Linked DNA regions of Thermochromatium tepidum ATCC 43061. The protein of the gene in region 2 interacts with the protein of the main gene of each other region in a pairwise test. Links are inferred from orthologs where the notes say so. Each region holds a gene or a part of one and is shown on either strand. Other genes may lie near its edges.

Region 1 (8,792 bases), 500 kb from region 2 along the record:
CCAAGCACGGGCACGCCCAGCTCGAAGACACTGGGGTCGGTACGCGCCGTCTCTGGCTCATGGACCGACTGGGGACCGCCGGAGAGGATGATGCCCTTGGGAGCGAACGCGCGGATCGACTGGGCATCCATATCCCAGGGATGGATCTCGCAATAGACCCCGGACTCGCGCACCCGGCGCGCGATGAGCTGGGTGTACTGGGAACCGAAATCGAGGATCAGGATGCGATCGGCGTAGAGATTGACCATGTTCTTAGGTGTCGATCCGGTAGTTGGGGGCTTCCTTGGTGATCTGCACGTCATGCACATGGGATTCGCGCATCCCGGCGATACTCACGCGCACGAACTTAGGCTTGGTGCGCATCTCCTCGATGGTCGCGCAGCCGGTATAGCCCATGCTGGAACCCAGTCCACCGACGAGCTGATGGATGACGTTGACCAGACTGCCCTTGTAAGGGACGCGGCCCTCGATGCCCTCGGGGACCAGCTTCTCTTTTTCGGTGTTCTCCTGGAAGTAGCGGTCGCTGGAACCCTCGGTCGCCCCCATAGCGCCGAGTGATCCCATACCGCGATAAGACTTGTAAGAACGGCCCTGGTAGATCTCGACCTCGCCCGGCGCCTCGTCGGTGCCGGCAAACAGCCCGCCGATCATGACGCTGTGCGCACCGGCGGCGATGGCCTTGGCGATGTCGCCCGAGAAGCGCAGACCACCGTCGGCGATCAGCGGGACGCCGGTGCCCGCCAGCGCCTCGCTGACATTGGCCACCGCCGTGATCTGCGGCACGCCGACCCCGGCGACGATCCGGGTGGTGCAAATCGAGTTATGCACGATCGCGTTGTCGGCGATGAAGCTATGCGTCGGACAATCGACTTCGATGTCATAGACCGGGAGCGCCAAACGCAGCGGCTGACGGTCGAGAATTTTGAGTACCTGATGTTCTTCAGTCAGACGCTTGGTATACGAGACATTGAGACGCGCACGGTAAGAGTCGCGGCAGTCGGCATCTGAGACACCCACGAGACCGCCTGCCGACCCCGGCTCGACATGACAGTTCGGCAGACTACCTTTGACCAGTAGCGAAAGGATATTGAAGAGCTCGACCAGCGCTTGTGAGGTGTTGGTAAAGCCAATCCGACCATCAGCGTCCGTATAACCGTCGCTATCGACTAATCCATCGAAGAGTCCATGTAGATACTCAGGATTGGCGCATAACCATTCAGACGGCAGATGTTTTTCATGCCGCTTGCCGCAGCGGGCTAACAATCGTGCCCATTGCAGCGAGTAGAAATGAACATTGATGATGCCCGGGCCTTCTGACTGTACCGGTTCGACACCGGTGACTTCCTGAACACAGTGACTCAACTTGTCGGCGATGGACTGCTCGCGTTCGCTGAAATACCAGGAGACCCGACCAACTTCAGAGTTTTTCGAGGCGGCGATGAAGGCATGACCATCACCTAGGAAGGTACCGAACAGATAGCCGAGCTCATAGGAATCGCGGATCTCACAGTGATAGCGCGCAAGCTGTAGATCCTTGCGAATGGCGCAATCGGCAAGATTGATTTCGATGTGATTCGGTAGTTCAAAATCGATCCGGCGCGGGAACAGACAGACACCGCGTTCGACTTCAGCAATCGGTGTCCAATCGATTTTTGATTCACCTAGACGAGTTGGGCGCTCCAACACCTTGACGTACCCTTTGGAGGCAACCGTCTCGGCACTGACCGTACTCAGATCGCCAATCAGATAGCGATGGTCGGGCGTGGCCAACGTACCCAGAAAAGACGCTGCATGACGGATTTGCATGACCTCGCGCACGCCGGTGCACCAAGCATTGACGACCGTAACCGGCTTGCCGTCACGATTGATGACACGATCACCAGGATGTACCTGCTCAATATTTTTATAGGTCGCGTTGGCCATCAAGACGCGCGTACCAGCCGCAAAACAGCCCGGCCCGATGCCGACCTTCACCGCGTCCGCACCGGCCTCGACCAGGGCGCGCGCGGCCTCCGCGGTCGCGATGTTGCCGCCGATGACCTGGAGATCCGGATAGTGTCTCTTGATCCAGCGCACCCGATCGAGCACGCCCTGCGAATGACCATGCGCCGTGTCGACCACCACCACATCGACGCCTGCCTCGACGAGCGCCGCGATCCGCTCCTCGGTGCCCTTGCCCACACTCACCGCGGCGCCGCAACGCAGACGCTCGTGATCGTCGCGCGAGGCCTTGGGGAAGTCCCTGGCCTTCTGGATGTCCTTGACCGTGATCAGACCGCGCAGCTCGAAGCGATGATTGACCACCAACACCTTTTCGATGCGGTGTCTGTGCAGGAGGGCGATGACCTCTTCGCGGCTCGCCCCCTCCTGGACCGTGACCAGCCGCTCCTTGGGGGTCATGATGGTCGAGACCGGCTCGTCCATGCGTGTCTCGAAGCGCAGGTCGCGCCCAGTGACGATGCCGACCAGTTCGCCGCCGTCGGTGACCGGGACGCCCGAGATGTTGTTGGCGTGGGTGAGTGCCAATACCTCGCCAATACTCATACGTGGCGAGACTGTGATCGGATTGCGGATGATGCCGCTCTCGTACTTTTTGACCGTCAGCACCTCGCGCGCCTGGCGCTCGACACTCATATTCTTGTGTATGATGCCGATGCCGCCCTCCAAGGCCATAGTAATGGCCAGACGCGACTCGGTGACGGTATCCATGGCTGCCGAGATGAGCGGGATGCGCAGATCGATCGCGCGGGTCAGTTTGGTGCTGAAATCGACCTCGTTCGGCAGCACGGTGGAGTGGGCTGGAACGAGCAGAACATCGTCGAAGGTGAGTGCTTCCTGGATCAGGCGCATGACTGGAGGCTCCGCGGATCGCGTCGAGAGACAGGAGGCCGGAGCAAAGGCGCAAAAGGCCCCGGCGGCTTGGCGCCGCCCGGTCGGAGCAGGCTCCCCGCCCCAACCGGCGGTGCTCTAGATAAACGTTTAAGTCTAAAATAATTGACTCAAAGAGTAAAGATGGGTTTCTCACGCGACATCCACAGCGTCTCGCGTCTGGTCAGCGAGGCACGTGCTGTACTCGAAACCGGCTTTCCGCTGCTCTGGGTACGCGGCGAGATCTCAAACTTTTCCCAACCCAGCTCGGGGCATCTCTATTTCAGCCTCAAGGATGCCGGGGCCCAGGTACGATGCGTGCTATGGCGTTCCAAGCGTCAGCGGCTGACCTTTGCCCTGGCCAACGGACAACAGGTAGTGGCACGCGCGCAGGTTTCGCTCTATGAGCCCAGGGGTGAGTTCCAACTCCTCATCGAGCATCTGGAACTGGATGGCGCGGGGGCGCTACGACTGGCGTTCGAGCAGCTCAAACAGCGCCTCGCCGCCGAAGGGCTGTTCGACCCGGCGCTCAAGCGTCCACTCCCGGCCTTCCCGCGTCAGGTCGGACTCATCACCTCGCCAACCGGCGCAGCGGTGCGCGACCTGATCACCCTGCTCGAACGGCGCCTCCCGGCCTTACCCGTACTGATCTATCCGGCCCTGGTACAGGGCGAGTCGGCGCCCGAGTCTCTGATCGCCGCGCTCGAGCTGGCCAATGCGCGTGCTGACTGCGATGTCCTGATCCTGGCGCGCGGCGGCGGCTCGCTGGAGGATCTCAATGCCTTCAATGACGAGCGGCTCGCACGCGCCATCCGTGCATCCAGGATCCCAGTGGTGAGCGGCGTCGGACACGAGATCGATTTCACCATCGCCGATCTGGTCGCCGACCAGCGCGCGCCCACGCCCTCGGCGGCAGCGGAATTGGTCGCGCCCTCGGGCGCGCATCTGAGCGAGCGCGTGGCGATGCTTTTCAACCGACTGGTCGCGGCCCAGCAGCGTCGACTCGACACGGCTCGTCAGCGCCTGGACGCGAGCCGGCGCCACCTGAATCTATTGCACCCGATGGCGCGGCTTCAGCAACAGATCCAGCGGCTGGATCGCGCCGAGTGGCGACTGCGCACGCTCATCGCCAACCGGCTCGGTGAGGCCCGCCGGCGTCTGCAACCGGTCGTCGAGCGGCTCGAACGCCAGATACCCGTGCATCGGATCGAGCGTGCACGCTGGCGATTGGAGGCGCTGGAACGCCGTCTGCGCCGTGCTCAGTCCGAACTGCTGACACATCGGCGCGAACGGCTGTTGCGCGCCGTCGCCGGACTAGAGGCGCGCAGTCCGCTGGGAACCCTGAGTCGGGGCTATGCCATCCTGACCCGCTGGCCCAAGGACGAGATCGTCCGTGACCCCGCCCAGGTCGCACCGGGCGATTGGCTCCGGATCCGGGTGGCCGGTGGGTGGATCGAGGCGGTGGCGCGTTGATTGGGATGAGGTTTCGCCTGGTCTTCCCTCTCCCCAACCCCTCCCCCGCGAGTGGATAAGGGCTAGGGTATGCGAATCGTTGGCGAACAGTGCCTGAACACAACACAATCTTCGCGCGAAAATTGTCGATCACCTAGACGCGGTTGACCAAGAGTTCATGCTGCAACTGAAAGACCTGAGTTTCCGTCGCGGCCCCAATCGGCTGCTCGAAGGGGCCACACTCAGCCTCTATCCGGGCTGGAAGGTTGGACTGGTCGGGGCCAACGGCTGCGGCAAGTCAAGCCTGCTCGCCCTGCTGCGCGACGAGTTGCACGCCGAGGCCGGCGAGGTTGTGATCCCGCCCGGCTGGGAGATCGCCCATGTCGCCCAGCATACCCCGGACACCGATCGCCCGGCCATCGAGTTCGTACTCGACGGCGATCGCGAACTGCGCCGGCTCCAGTCCGAGCTGGCCGAGGCCGAGGCGTCCGGCCAGGGTCTGCGTCAGGCCGAGCTGCACGGACGACTGGAGTCGATCGGCGCCTATGAGGCCACCAGCCGCGCCGCACGGCTGCTGCATGGTCTGGGTTTTGCGCCCGGCGAGGAACGACGTCCGGTCGACAGCTATTCGGGTGGCTGGCGGAGGCGGCTGGCCCTGGCCCGCACCCTCATGTCCCGTTCGGACCTGTTGCTCCTGGACGAGCCGACCAACCATCTGGATCTCGACGCCGTCATCTGGCTCGAAGGCTGGCTCAAGGCCTATGCGGGCACATTGATCCTGATCTCGCACGACCGCGATTTCCTCGACGCGGTGGTCGGTCATACCCTGCACCTGGAACACCGGCGTCTGACGCTTTACATGGGCAACTATTCGGCCTTCGAGCGCCAACGGGCCGAACGTCTCGCCCAACAGCAGTCTGCCTATGTGCGCCAGCAACACCAGATCGCCCAGATGCGCCGCTTTGTCGAGCGCTTCCGCGCCAAGGCGACCAAGGCGCGTCAGGCCCAGAGCCGCCTGAAGGCACTCGAACGCCTGGAGCGGATCGCCCCGGCTCATGTCGACTCACCCTTCCGCTTCGGCTTTGAGCCGCCCGACCATCTACCACGCCCACTGCTGCGGCTCGAGGCGGCCGTCGCCGGCTATGGCGAGCGGACTGTGCTCGATGGGGTCGGATTCAGCCTCGCCCCCGGCGACCGCATCGGTCTGCTCGGACGCAACGGCGCCGGCAAGTCCACACTCATCAAGGTCCTGGCCGGCACCCTGCCGCTTCAATCTGGGCGTTGCGAGCGCGCCCAGGAACTCAAGATCGGCTATTTCGCCCAGCATCAGCTCGATCAACTGCGCCCCGACGACAGCCCGCTCGCCCATCTGCGTCGTCTCGACCCGCAGGCGACCGAACAGGCCCTGCGCGACTATCTCGGCGGCTTCGGCTTCGCCGGTAATCGGGCCCTGGAACCGGTCGCGCCGCTCTCGGGCGGGGAGAAGGCGCGGCTGGTGCTCGCGCTCATCATCCGGCAGCGCCCCAATCTGCTGCTCTTGGACGAACCGACCAACCATCTGGATCTGGAGATGCGTCAGGCCCTAGCCGAGGCGCTCCAGGAGTTCGATGGGGCACTGGTGCTGGTCTCACACGATCGCCATCTGCTACGCGTCACGAGCGACACGCTCTGGCTGGTCGACGGCGGTGCAGTGCGTCCGTTCGACGGCGACCTCGACGACTATCCGGCCTGGCTTGCCGGACGCCAGCTCCAGGACCAGCAACGGCGATCGAAGGATTCAGGCCCGAGCGAACGCGGCAGCGAGCGCAAGCAGCAGCGGCGTCAGGCCGCCGAGGCGCGCAAGGCACTGCAACCCCTGCGCACGCGCGAGAAGGCCCTGGAGCGACGGCTCGCCGAGCTGGGCGAACGCCGTGCCGCGCTGGAACAGGAGCTGGCCGCGCCCGAACTCTACGAACCAGCCGCCAAGGATCGCCTGCTCAGGCTCCTGGACGAACAACGCCGACTCCAGGCCGACCTGGAGGATACCGAGACGGCCTGGCTGGAGGTGAGCGAGGCCATTGAGAACTTCCAGACCGACGATGCCTGAGACCACCGCGCCCCGGCCTACCCTCGTCCTCAGCGGGCACAGATCGCACTGGTCCTGGCTGCAACAGATTTGGTCGCGCGTGCGTCTTACACTGACGCATGCGGCGATCCTGATCCTGGTCTTGACATTGGGCTATGGTCTCTGGCCCTATGGCACCCTCCGGCGTCTAGAGCATGCGGTCCTGGCTGGGGATCAGGCCAAGGTCGCTGCCCTGGTGGACCTGGGCGCGGTGCGCGACGAGATCGCCCGCCGGCTCGACAAGGACCGGAGCAGTCTCATCGAGGCGGTCTCGGACAGCTTCATCGACTGGCTGGAGGCAGGGATCCGTCAGCATGGCGTCGCGGCGCTCCAGCGGTTGGTGACGCTCGACTGGGTACGCGAGCAGTTTCTGTTGATCCCAACACTCCAGGGACCGGGGATCTGGGCGTCGATCTCGGAGATCTTCTTCAGCGCACCGGACGATCTGCGGATCCGGATCGAGCGCGCACCCCTGGCATCGCCGCTCAACCTGAGACTCCAACTCAAAGGACTCGCCTGGCAAGTTACCCTGATGTACGACTGAAAGCCCCATGAGCGTTCAATACAAGGCCTCCAATCGGGCCCGTCGGGTCGTCGCCTCACTGCTGGTTCCGACCGAGACGCCCTTTAAGGACTATCTGAAGGCAGCCGACTATTGCACCGCCATCATGCTCTATACCGATCGCCCGGCTGATTATGAGTATATGGTTCAATGGCGCGCGGCCTTCGCGGCCCTGATGGTGGCCGGACCCGACGAGCGCCGACGTCTGCTCAAACGCCTGCGCGAGGATTTCAAACAGGGACACTCTCCTCTGCCGAGCCTCCAACCCGAGACCCCGACGGCCTCCAACTGAACGCCCAAAAGGGCACTTCGCAACCAGGATTCCAGCGCATGTCTTCATCGACCAAGCTCATCAAGAACTGCCCCAACGACTCTACCTTTGATCTGCCACCGCTGTCGCTCGACGCCGATGGGATCGCGCACGACTTCAAGCACTATTACGTCCATACCTTCGGACGCGATCGTCAGTGCTTATCGGCCCATTACCCCTATCAGGCACTGGCCACGACAGTGCGCGATCGATTGATGGAGCGTTGGAAGACCACACGTCAGGCCTATGACGAGTCCGGTTGCAGGCGCGCCTATTACCTGTCGCTGGAATTCCTGATGGGGCGGGCGCTGTCCAATGCCACCTTCAACCTGGATCTCGACGAAGCGGTGGCACGCGGTCTGCGTACCCTGGGGCTGGAACTGGAAGAGATCGCCTCGACCGAGCCGGATCCGGGTCTGGGTAACGGCGGTCTGGGCCGGCTTGCGGCCTGCTTCCTAGACTCCTGCGCCACCCTGCAACTGCCGGTACGCGGCTACGGGTTGCGCTACGAATACGGCATGTTCCGCCAGGTGATCGAGAACGGCGCTCAGGTCGAGGAGCCGGATCACTGGTTGCGCGAAGGCCATCCCTGGGAGATCGAGCGCCCCGAGTTCACCCAACGCATCCAGTTCGGCGGTCGTACCGAGACCCATCGCGACCAGAACGGGCGCATCGTCGTGCGCTGGGTCGACACCCATGATGTGCTGGCCATCCCCTATGATGTCCCGGTGCCAGGTTATCGCAACGACACCGTCAATACATTACGACTGTGGAAGGCGGCGGCCACTGACGAATTCGACCTCGACGAGTTCAACGCCGGCAGCTACACCGAATCCGTGGCGCAGAAGAACGCCGCCGAGCACATCACCATGGTGCTCTATCCCAATGATGCCAGCGAGAACGGCAAGGAACTCAGGCTGCGTCAGCAGTATTTCCTCGCCAGCGCCAGCCTCAAGGACGTGTTGCGCGACTGGATCCGTCTGCACGGACATGACTTCAGCCGCTTCGCCGAGCTGAACTGCTTCCAGCTCAACGACACCCACCCGGCGGTGTCCGTGGCCGAACTGATGCGCCAGCTCCTGGACGAACACCATCTGGAATGGAACGAGGCCTGGGACATCACCCGCCGCACCCTGGCCTACACCAACCACACGCTTCTACCCGAGGCCCTGGAGCGCTGGCCGGTGCGGCTGTTCCGCCAGCTCCTGCCGCGGATCCTGGAGATCATCTTCGAGATCAATGCCCGCTTCCTCGACGAGGTCGCCCTGCGCTGGCCGGGCGACATCGACCGTCTGCGGCGCATGTCGCTGATCGAGGAAGGACATGACCCCCAGGTGCGCATGGCCTATCTGGCGATCGTCGGCAGCTTTTCGGTCAATGGCGTGGCGGCGCTGCACTCACGGCTGCTGGTCGAGGGACTGTTTCGCGACTTCTATGAACTCTGGCCCGAGAAATTCAACAACAAGACCAATGGGGTCACGCCGCGCCGCTGGCTG
Region 2 (9,227 bases):
GGTCGCCAGGCCCATCCCAAGCCCATTGGTCGCCGAGGTCGTGGTCGCCAACAGCGGACAGAGCCCGAGCAGCGCCACCAGTGACTGGTTGTTGCTCCAGAGGCCGGCGCTGAGGATACGTCGATAGGATTGGGGTGCCGACATCAGCCCTGACCTCCGCTCGTTGGCCCGCCGGCCTGGTCCTCGCGGGGCGCGTAGAGCGCCTCGCCCTGTTGTTGGACATAGAGCAGGGTGTCACGCACCGCCTTGACGACCGAGCGCGGTGTGATGGTCGCCCCCGTGAACTGATCGAACTCACCGCCGTCGCGCCTCACCGCCCACTTCTCGAGCGGGGGGTTGGTCAGCGACTTACCGGTAAAGCCCAGCACCCAGTCCGACTTAGACTCCTCGATCTTGTCGCCGAGCCCAGGGGTTTCGTGATGCGAGACCACGCGCACCCCGCCCAGGGTGCCGTCGCGCAGCACCGACACCAAGAGCTTGATCGGACCGGCATAGCCGTCCGGGACCACGGGTTCGAGCACCACAGCGACCGGGGAGCCGTCGTGACGCGCGCGATAGACCTGGGTGAAATCGGCGCCGAGTAGCTGGCGCGCACTGACCTGGAGGCGGTCTTGGAGCGGATCATTGTTGACCTGCTCAGTGGGTAGGATGGTATCGAGCTTGCGCTTCATCGCCAGGTACTGGTTGTCGGCGATGCGTGCCTCGACCGAGTCATGCGTGATCGCGACCAAGGACACGCTGATGACGGCAAAGGCGCCGAGCAACCCGCCGGATAGCAGGAGAGAGACGAGCTTGGTCCTCATGTACGTGCGCTCCCATGTCCAAAGACACGCGGTTGGGTGTAGTAATCGATGGTCGGGGCGGCAATATTCATCAACAAGACCGCGAAGGCCACCGCGTCCGGATAGCCGCCCCAGGAGCGGATCACATAGACGATAAGACCGATACTGGCACCGAAGACGAGCTGGCCCTTCTTGGTAGTACAGGCCGTCACCGGATCGGTGGCGATGAAAAAGGCCCCGAGCATGGTGGCACCGCTGAACAGATGGAACAGGGGTGTCGGGTGCGTCTGCGGGGCGATGACCCAAAATAAGGCGGAGGCGGCCGTCAGGCCAAGTAGCATGGACACAGGGATGTGCCAGGTAATGATCCGTCGTACCAGGAGATAGGCCCCACCGAGCAGGAAGGCCACCCCGACCCATTCCCAGCCGCGTCCGCCGAGCAGGCCCCAGGTCCGGCTCTGGACGATCTGGTCGAGGGTTTGCCCCAGCTTGAGTTTGCCGCGCATCTCGTCGAGCGGGGTGGCCGAGGAGACGGCGTCCCATTCGAGCCCAGTCGGCAGCGCACCGCCCAGGATCAGACGCAACGACTCCATGAAGCTCAGCGGATGCTCGGCTAGCCCGGCGGGCGCCAGCCAGGTGGTCATGGCCACCGGATAGGAGACGAGCAAGAAGACATAGGCGGCCATCGCTGGGTTGAATGGGTTGTAGCCTAGGCCACCATAGAGCTGTTTGACCAGCACGATGGCAAAGAACATCCCGAGCAGGGTCAACCACCAAGGCAGCGTCGGCGAGACCGAGAGCGCAAACAGCACCGCCGTCACCACGGCGCTTAGATCACGCAGTGCGATCAGCGGCGGGCGTCCGCGCAGGAGCATCACGACGGTTTCGAACATCACCGCGAAGGTCACGGCGAGCACGATGTTGATCAGCAGACCCCAGCCGAAGAACCAGGTCATGACCAGGATGCCGGGGATGAGTGCCAGTAGCACTTCGAACATGATGCGATCGACCCGGTTCACTCGGGGCACATGGGGGGAGGAGATGATGGCGTTTTGCATGAAACAGGATCCGAAGGGTTGCTCCAGTGCACGGCTGGGCAACCTCGTTGAGGCGAAAAATAAGGTTGTAGATCGATCAGGGCCGTCAGCCGGCTTACCGGAACTCAACTAAACGCGTCCGTCTGGTCGAGTCGCGGACTGACAGGGGCGCAATCGCATCCGCCGTCCCATCCAACCAGGACTCTATCCCATCGCTTCCCAGATAGGCTCGGGGACGCGGGTTGGGATCGCCTCGGCGACCGACCTGGATCAAGGATCGACACCAACGTCATGGCCGGACCCAGCAGGGCAACGAGGATCAGACGGTTATAACGGAGTAATGCCGTCATCTTCAAGGTAACTGACCTCGCAGGGTCAGGGTATCGCCGCGCTGGATCAGTTCGAGCGGCTTGAGGAAGCTCATGCCCAGCAACACCTCGTCGTCCGGCATGTTCGGCAGCACGCTCGCGCGTACCCCATGCGCAACCAGGTCGCCGAGTTCGACCCGCGCCAGCCGCGTGGGCCAGGCGCGGGTGATCCCATTGGCGGTGTGGCTGGTCCCCTCCGGACCGAGCCTCAGATCCAGCCGCTGCGCCAGGTCCAACGACAGTGCCACCTCGGTTGCGCCCGTGTCGATCAGAAAGCGCACCGGCTCGCCGTTGATCTTGCCGCTTGCGACATAGTGCCCGGCCCGATTGCGTCGGAGCGTCACCTCGACCACGCCATCGGCCCCCTGGAGACTGAGCGGATGCGGATTGGGGTTGTGGTCCCGCTCCAGCCATTGATGGAAGAACAGCCCAAGCGACGCCAGCCCCGAGACCCAGGCCCCAAACAGCATGGCCCGACCCAGTCGGGCCGGCCAGTCGTCGCGGATAGGCCCCTCGTCAGACACGCAACAGCAACCGCACCGGGTCTTCCACCAGCTCCTTGATCGCGACCAGGAACTGCACCGCCTCGCGCCCATCGATGAGCCTGTGGTCATAGGTGAGTGCCAGATACATCATGGGCGCGACCAGGATCTGACCGTCCTTGACGATCGGACGCTCCTGGATCCGGTGCAGACCCAGGATGGCGCTCTGCGGCGGGTTGAGGATCGGGGTCGAGAGCAGCGAGCCGAACACCCCGCCGTTGGTGATCGAGAAGGTGCCCCCTGTGAGCTCTTCATAGCTGAGGCTGCCGTCCTTGGCCTTGCGGGCGAACTCGGCGATGCCCTGCTCGATCTCGGCCATGCCGAGCCGGTCGGCGTTGCGCAGGATCGGCACCACCAGACCGCGCGGCGAGCTCACGGCGATGCCGATGTCGTAATAGCCGTGATAGAGGATGTCCTCGCCGTCGATCGCGGCATTGAGCACCGGAAAGCGTTGCAGCGCCTCGACCACGGCCTTGACGAAGAACGCCATCAGCCCCAGCCGCACGCCGTGGCGCTGCTCGAAGGTCTCTTTGTAGCGCGCACGCAGGGCGTTGACCGCACTCAGATCGACCTCGTTGAAGGTGGTCAGCAGTGCGGCGTTCTGCTGGGCCTGAAGCAACCGCTCGGCGATGCGCGCACGCAGCCGGGTCATGGGTACGCGCCGTTCGGGGCGAGGGCCTGTTGCGGTCTCGCCCGTGGATTCCGGTGGCTGGGGGTCAGCGCCGGGGGCGCTGCGAGTAGCGGCGAGATCCGGATGACGCTCCGGCACCTGACCTTCGCGCGCGTCCAGATAGGCCAGGACATCGGCCTTCTGGATGCGCCCGTCGCGGCTGGGGATCTGGCTCGGATCCAGGTGGAGCTCCCTGACCAGCTGGCGCGCCGAGGGGGTAAGATGGGGGGAGGCGCCTGTCTGAGGCCCCCCTTCACCCAATCCCTCTTCTGCGAGTGGAGTGGGACTTTTCGTCGGCTGGGAGGCGGCAGGGGGTGTGGGCGTTGCGCCGGGCAGGGCGCTCACCGCCCCCTCGTCGATCAGCGCCAGCACTTCATCGGCCTGTACCCGCGCGCCTTCCTCAGCCAGGATCTCCCTGAGTACGCCGGCACGCGGAGACGGCACCTCTAGGATCACCTTGTCGGTCTCCAGCTCGACCAGAGGCTCGCCCTCCCTGACCACCTCGCCCGGCCCCTTGCTCCAGGTCAGCACCCGTGCATCGGTGACGGATTCGGGCAGGGCAGGCACGCGGACTTCGAGACTCATTGGGGTGAGATCCTTTGATTCATGGCCGGATTGTAATGGCCGCTCAGGGCCTCGCCGATCAGACGCTCCTGCTGCTCGACATGGGCGACGCGATGACCGACGGCCGGCGCGGCGGAGGGCGGTCGTCCGACATAATACAGCCGCTGGCCGTCCTGGATGAGCGGAGAGAGCCGGTGCTTGATCTGGTCCCAAGCGCCCTGGTTCTGGGGCTCCTCCTGACACCAGACGATCTCCTCGACCCTCGAATAGGGGGCGAGTGCGCGCGCCAGCGCCTGCTTGGGGAAGGGATAGAGCTGCTCGATGCGCAGCAGCACGACATTGGTCTGACCACGGGCGCGCCGGGCCTCCAGCAGCTCGTAATAGACCTTGCCGCTACAGAGGATGACGCGCTCGACCCCCGCGGGATCGATGGGGTCGATCTCGTGGATCAGTACCTGATACTGCCCGCAGGTCAGCTCCTCGAGCGCGGACACGGAGAGCCGATGGCGCAGCAGACTCTTGGGCGTCATCACGATCAAAGGTGTGCGATAGGGACGCACTATCTGACGTCGCAGCAGGTGGAACATCTGCGCCGGTGTGGTCGGTACGCAGACCTGGATATTGTGCCCGGCGCAGAGCTGCAAGAAGCGCTCGGGACGCGCCGAGGAGTGCTCGGCGCCCTGGCCCTCTAGCCCGTGCGGCAGCAACAGCACCAGACCGCAGTACAGCCCCCACTTGACCCCAGCCGAGGTGATGAACTGGTCGATGACCACCTGCGCCCCATTGGCGAAGTCGCCGAACTGGGCCTCCCAGAGCGTGAGTGCATGCGGCTCGGCGGTGGCAAAGCCGTATTCATAGCCGAGTACGGCCTCTTCTGACAGGATGGAATCGATGGCGATGAAGGCGCCCTGATGCGGACCGAGATGCTGGAGCGGGGTGTAGGACTCGCCGGTCTTTTGATCATGGACCTTGGCATGGCGGTGGAAGAAGGTGCCGCGTCCAACGTCCTGACCCGAGAGCCGCACCGGGACCCCGGCATCGAGCAGGGTGGCATAGGCCAGGGTCTCGGCATAGCCCCAATCGAGGGGCTGATCGCCCTGGGCCATCTTGTGCCGTTCTTCCCAGACCTTCTCCACCCGTGGATGGAGGCTGAAGCCCTCGGGTAGGCGCAGCATGGACGCCGTGAGCGCGCGCAGCCTCTCCAGGGGTACACCGGTGTCGAGGTCTTGATCCCAGTGCGTCCCACGGCAGAAGCTCCAATCGACCCGCATGCGCCGATCCAGATCGCAGAGCACCGGGCGTGCGGTCACCACCCCCTGTTCGATCGACTCGCGATAGCACGCAACCATCGCCTGCTCTTCCGCCCGGGTGAGCACACCCTGGGCAATCAAGCGCTCGGCATAGATCGCGCGCGGTGTTGGGTGGCTACGGATCTTCTGATACATCATCGGCTGGGTAACCGCCGGTTCATCGGCCTCGTTGTGTCCGAGTCGGCGATAGCAGATCAGATCGATGATGACGTCCTTGTGGAACCTGTTGCGGAAGTCGAGCGCGAGCCGGGTGACGAAGATCACGGCCTCGGGGTCGTCGCCGTTTACATGGAACACCGGGGCCTCGACCATCTTGGCGACATCGGTGCAATAGGGCGTGGAACGCGCATCGAGCGGGTGGCTGGTGGTAAAACCGATCCGATTATTGACGACGATGTGCACTGTGCCGCCGGTGCCATAGCTGCGCGTCTGCGACAGTTGCAGGGTCTCCATCACCACGCCCTGACCGGCGAAGGCTGCGTCCCCATGGATGAGCACTGGCAGCACCTGATCGCCGGTGCGATCGCCGCGGCGGCGCTGACGCGCGCGCACCGAGCCCTGGATCACCGGGTCGATGATCTCCAGGTGCGAGGGATTGAACCCGAGCACCAGATGGACGATCCCGCCGGGGGTCTCGACATCCGTGGCAAAGCCCAGGTGATACTTGACGTCGCCAACCATCTGACGCCAGTCCATCTGGATCCTGTCTTCGAACTCGTTGAAGATCGCAGCCGGCGGCTTGCCGAAGATATTGATGAGCACATTGAGCCGTCCGCGGTGGGCCATGCCGATCACGATCTCCTGCATCCCCTGGCGTCCGGCGCGCTGGATCAGCTCGTCGAGCAGCGGAATGAGTGCCTCGCCCCCTTCCAGCGAAAAACGCTTCTGACCCACATAGCGCTGGTGGAGATACCGCTCGATCCCCTCGGCGGCGGTCAGGAGTCTGAGCAGCCAGCGCCGGCCCTCGCTATCCAGCTCGGGTCGGGCGCGATAGCCTTCCAGTCGCTTCTGGATCCAGCGCTTCTCCTGGGTGCTGGTGATGTGCATGTATTCGGAGCCGACCGTGCCGCAATAGGTCTCCCGAACGATGGCGAGGATCTCGCGCAGCGACAGGCGATCTGGCGCATAGAGCGAGCCGGTGTTGAAGACCTGGTCCAGGTCTTCCGGACTCAGATTGTGATATTCGAGGTCGAGGTCGACGACGTGCGGCGTCTCGCGCAACCGAATCGGATCGATGTCGGCGACCTGATGGCCGCGATAGCGGTAGGCATTGATGAGACTGAGCACGGCCGCCTGTCTCTCGGCGGCAGCCGGGTCGAGACAGGCGTTCGAGCGCGTGGTGGCACCTGCACACGGCTCCTGGGCCAAACGCCGGAAGTTGTCACGGATCGGGCCATGCGGCGTCTCGGCGACGAGCGAGGCATTGGCCGTCTCGCGGCGCAGTCTGTCGAAGCGTGTGCGCCAGGCGGCATCGATGCACTCTGGGTCGACGAGATAACGCTCGTAGAGATCCTCGATGAAGGCGGCGTTGCCGCCGTAGAGCGCGCTTGAGCCCCGGAACGAATCTAAACGTTTGCCCATGCGGAATTTCGATTGTATTTGTTGGTCTGCCATTCTTAGTCAAAAGATCCAGCACGACGCCGGTGGACGCGGGCCCAGGGCGCAGGTTTTATAGCATACTCGACAGGGCGCCCGACACGCCGGTCGCCGACGGCGCAGGCTGCACGAAGCCAATTGAAATGATCGCGTTATTCAATGCTTGAGACCTTAGACCAAGACGACAGGGCGATAGGCGTGCCGCCGAAGACGAGAGTACTCATGCCAAAAGATCCGGATCCCGCTGAACGTCTTTTGACACCTGATTTCGCGCTCGATCACCAACGGCGTCTGCGCGAGGTGCGTATCCATCTGGCCAAGCTCGAGGCCGACATCGCCTATTTTGAGGCGCGTCTCGAACTGATCGGTGAGCCCAGCAGCAGCAACAGTGTCGCGCAACGCAAGCTGTTTACGCTGCTGCAAAAGGCCACGGCCAAGCAGATCCTCGACACCCGAAGCCACCATTCCGAACTGCGCTGAAGTGGTCTCAATGCAGCGATCCGAGACCTGCCGCGCCATCCTGTGACACAATCGCGCTTCAGGCCGCATCCCTGCGGTCGATCAATCTTGTTTTCAATCTTGAACCCTGTCGTCACGACGTCCGCGCCCGTTGCGGTCGAACGCGGTTCGATTCCAGGATCCACTATGTCCAATAGCATTCGCATCGCCACCCGCAAGTCTCCTTTGGCCCTGTGGCAGGCCGAGCATGTCGCCGCCCGCCTCAAGGCGCTCCATCCCGATCTCAGGGTCGAGATCATCGGCATGACCACCAAGGGTGACCAGCTGCTCGACTCGCCCCTGTCCAAGGTCGGCGGCAAGGGTCTGTTCGTCAAGGAGTTGGAACAGGGGATGCTGGCCGGTGAGGCGGATATCGCCGTGCACTCGATGAAAGACGTGCCGGTCGAGTTGCCCGAGGGTCTACATCTGGCGGTGATCATGGAGCGTGAGAATCCCCATGACGCCTTCGTCTCCAATACCTATACGCGCCTCGCTGAGCTGCCGGCGGGGGCCTGTGTCGGGACCTCCAGTCTGCGCCGTCAGTGTCAGCTCGCCGATCGGCGTCCCGACCTGCGCATCGAGCCGCTGCGCGGCAACGTCAACACCCGTCTGGCCAAGCTCGATGCCGGTGAGTTCGATGCCATCATCCTGGCCGCCGCCGGACTGATCCGGCTCGGTTTCGCGTCGCGCATCCGGGACACCCTTGATCCAGACGACTCGCTGCCGGCCATCGGCCAGGGCGCCATCGGCATCGAGTGTCGGATCGAGGACGCGCGCGTGCATCAGCTCATCGCTCCGCTGGCCGACCGTGACACCAGCGACCGCGTGCGCGCCGAGCGCGCCCTGAACGCCCGGCTCAATGGCGGCTGCCAGGTGCCGATCGGCGGCCATGCGGTGCTCGAGGGCGATCGGCTCATCCTCAAGGGGCTCGTCGGCACCACCGATGGCACGCGCATCCTGCGCGCCACGGCATCTGGTCCGCGCAGCGAGCCCGAGGCGATCGGGGTGCGGGTGGCCGAGGATCTGCTCGCTCAGGGCGCTGATGCCATCCTAAACGCACTCCTGGGGCACTGAGCCATGATCAGGGCCGTCGATCTCGCCGGTCGTGGCGTGCTGGTGACCCGCCCTGCCGGTCAGGCTGAACCGCTGTGCCGCCTGATCGAGGCGGCGGGCGGGCGCGCCATCCGTTTTCCGACCATCGCCATCGCGCCGACCCACGACCCGAGGGCCAAGGCGCTCCTGGGTGAGCCCTGGGATCTGATGTATTTCGTCAGTCCCAATGCGGTCGAGCAGGCACTGGCCCTGGTCGGCACTGGCACCTGGCCAGGGGTGAAATGGGTCGCAGCGGTCGGGCGCGGCACGGCACGCGCGCTCGCCGCGGCTGGACGGGCGCCCGATCTGGTCCCGAATGGGCGTTACGAGAGCGAGGCGCTGCTTGAGATGCCGGAACTCTCTGACATGCGTGGTCGCAGGGTCTTGATCGTGCGCGGTGTTGGCGGGCGCGAGCTCTTCGCCCGGACCCTGAGCGAGCGCGGGGCCGAGGTGTACTACGCCGAGGTCTATCGGCGCGTGCGACCCGAGGTCGACCCGACCCAGGTGTTGGCCCGCTGGAGGCATGAGGTCCATCTGGTGACGGTGACCAGCGATGAGATCTTGCTCAATCTGGTTGCGCTCTTGGGCGAAGCGGGACGAGCGCCACTCCTGGAGACGCCCCTGGTCGTGATCGCCGAACGCACCGCTCAGACCGCGCGTGATCTGGGCTTCCAGACCATCCGGGTGGCCGAGCGTGCCGACGACGAGTCCATCCTACAGGCATTGATCGCGCTATTCGGAGGTTCGTTGCTCTAGCGGACGGTTCGG

Evidence for each region.
Region 1: the proteins of E6P07_RS01235 (region 2) and E6P07_RS03425 interact in binary tests that used the Escherichia coli proteins (3 or more experiments, as listed by UniProt). The link is inferred for Thermochromatium tepidum ATCC 43061 from one-to-one orthologs.

What each region holds. Positions count from the first base shown.
Region 1 is NZ_CP039268.1:757,657-766,448, reverse strand. What follows is about bases 3,995-6,952. They hold E6P07_RS03425 (ATP-binding cassette domain-containing protein), read left to right. Parts: upstream 3,995-4,498; coding sequence 4,499-6,406; downstream 6,407-6,952. Other genes in these bases: E6P07_RS03420 (DUF2939 domain-containing protein), read left to right, coding at 6,399-6,952; xseA (exodeoxyribonuclease VII large subunit), read left to right, coding at 3,995-4,341. In the rest of the region: guaA (glutamine-hydrolyzing GMP synthase), read right to left, coding at 1-248; more of xseA, read left to right, coding at 3,013-3,994; more of E6P07_RS03420, read left to right, coding at 6,953-6,968; E6P07_RS03415 (hypothetical protein), read left to right, coding at 6,976-7,278; E6P07_RS03410 (glycogen/starch/alpha-glucan phosphorylase), read left to right, coding at 7,317-8,792. UniProt on the Escherichia coli protein: Genetic data indicate it may be involved in ribosome assembly or function.
Region 2 is NZ_CP039268.1:259,058-268,284, forward strand. Bases 3,781-7,173 are described here. They hold E6P07_RS01235 (2-oxoglutarate dehydrogenase E1 component), read right to left. Parts: upstream 6,855-7,173; coding sequence 3,981-6,854; downstream 3,781-3,980. Other genes in these bases: odhB (2-oxoglutarate dehydrogenase complex dihydrolipoyllysine-residue succinyltransferase), read right to left, coding at 3,781-3,984; E6P07_RS01240 (hypothetical protein), read left to right, coding at 7,092-7,173. Outside these bases: E6P07_RS01210 (electron transport complex subunit E), read right to left, coding at 1-144; electron transport complex subunit RsxG, read right to left, coding at 144-803; electron transport complex subunit RsxD, read right to left, coding at 800-1,840; E6P07_RS01225 (retropepsin-like aspartic protease family protein), read right to left, coding at 2,172-2,711; more of odhB, read right to left, coding at 2,704-3,780; more of E6P07_RS01240, read left to right, coding at 7,174-7,349; hemC (hydroxymethylbilane synthase), read left to right, coding at 7,515-8,441; E6P07_RS01250 (uroporphyrinogen-III synthase), read left to right, coding at 8,445-9,215; E6P07_RS01255 (hypothetical protein), read right to left, coding at 9,192-9,227. UniProt on the Escherichia coli protein: E1 component of the 2-oxoglutarate dehydrogenase (OGDH) complex which catalyzes the decarboxylation of 2-oxoglutarate, the first step in the conversion of 2-oxoglutarate to succinyl-CoA and CO(2).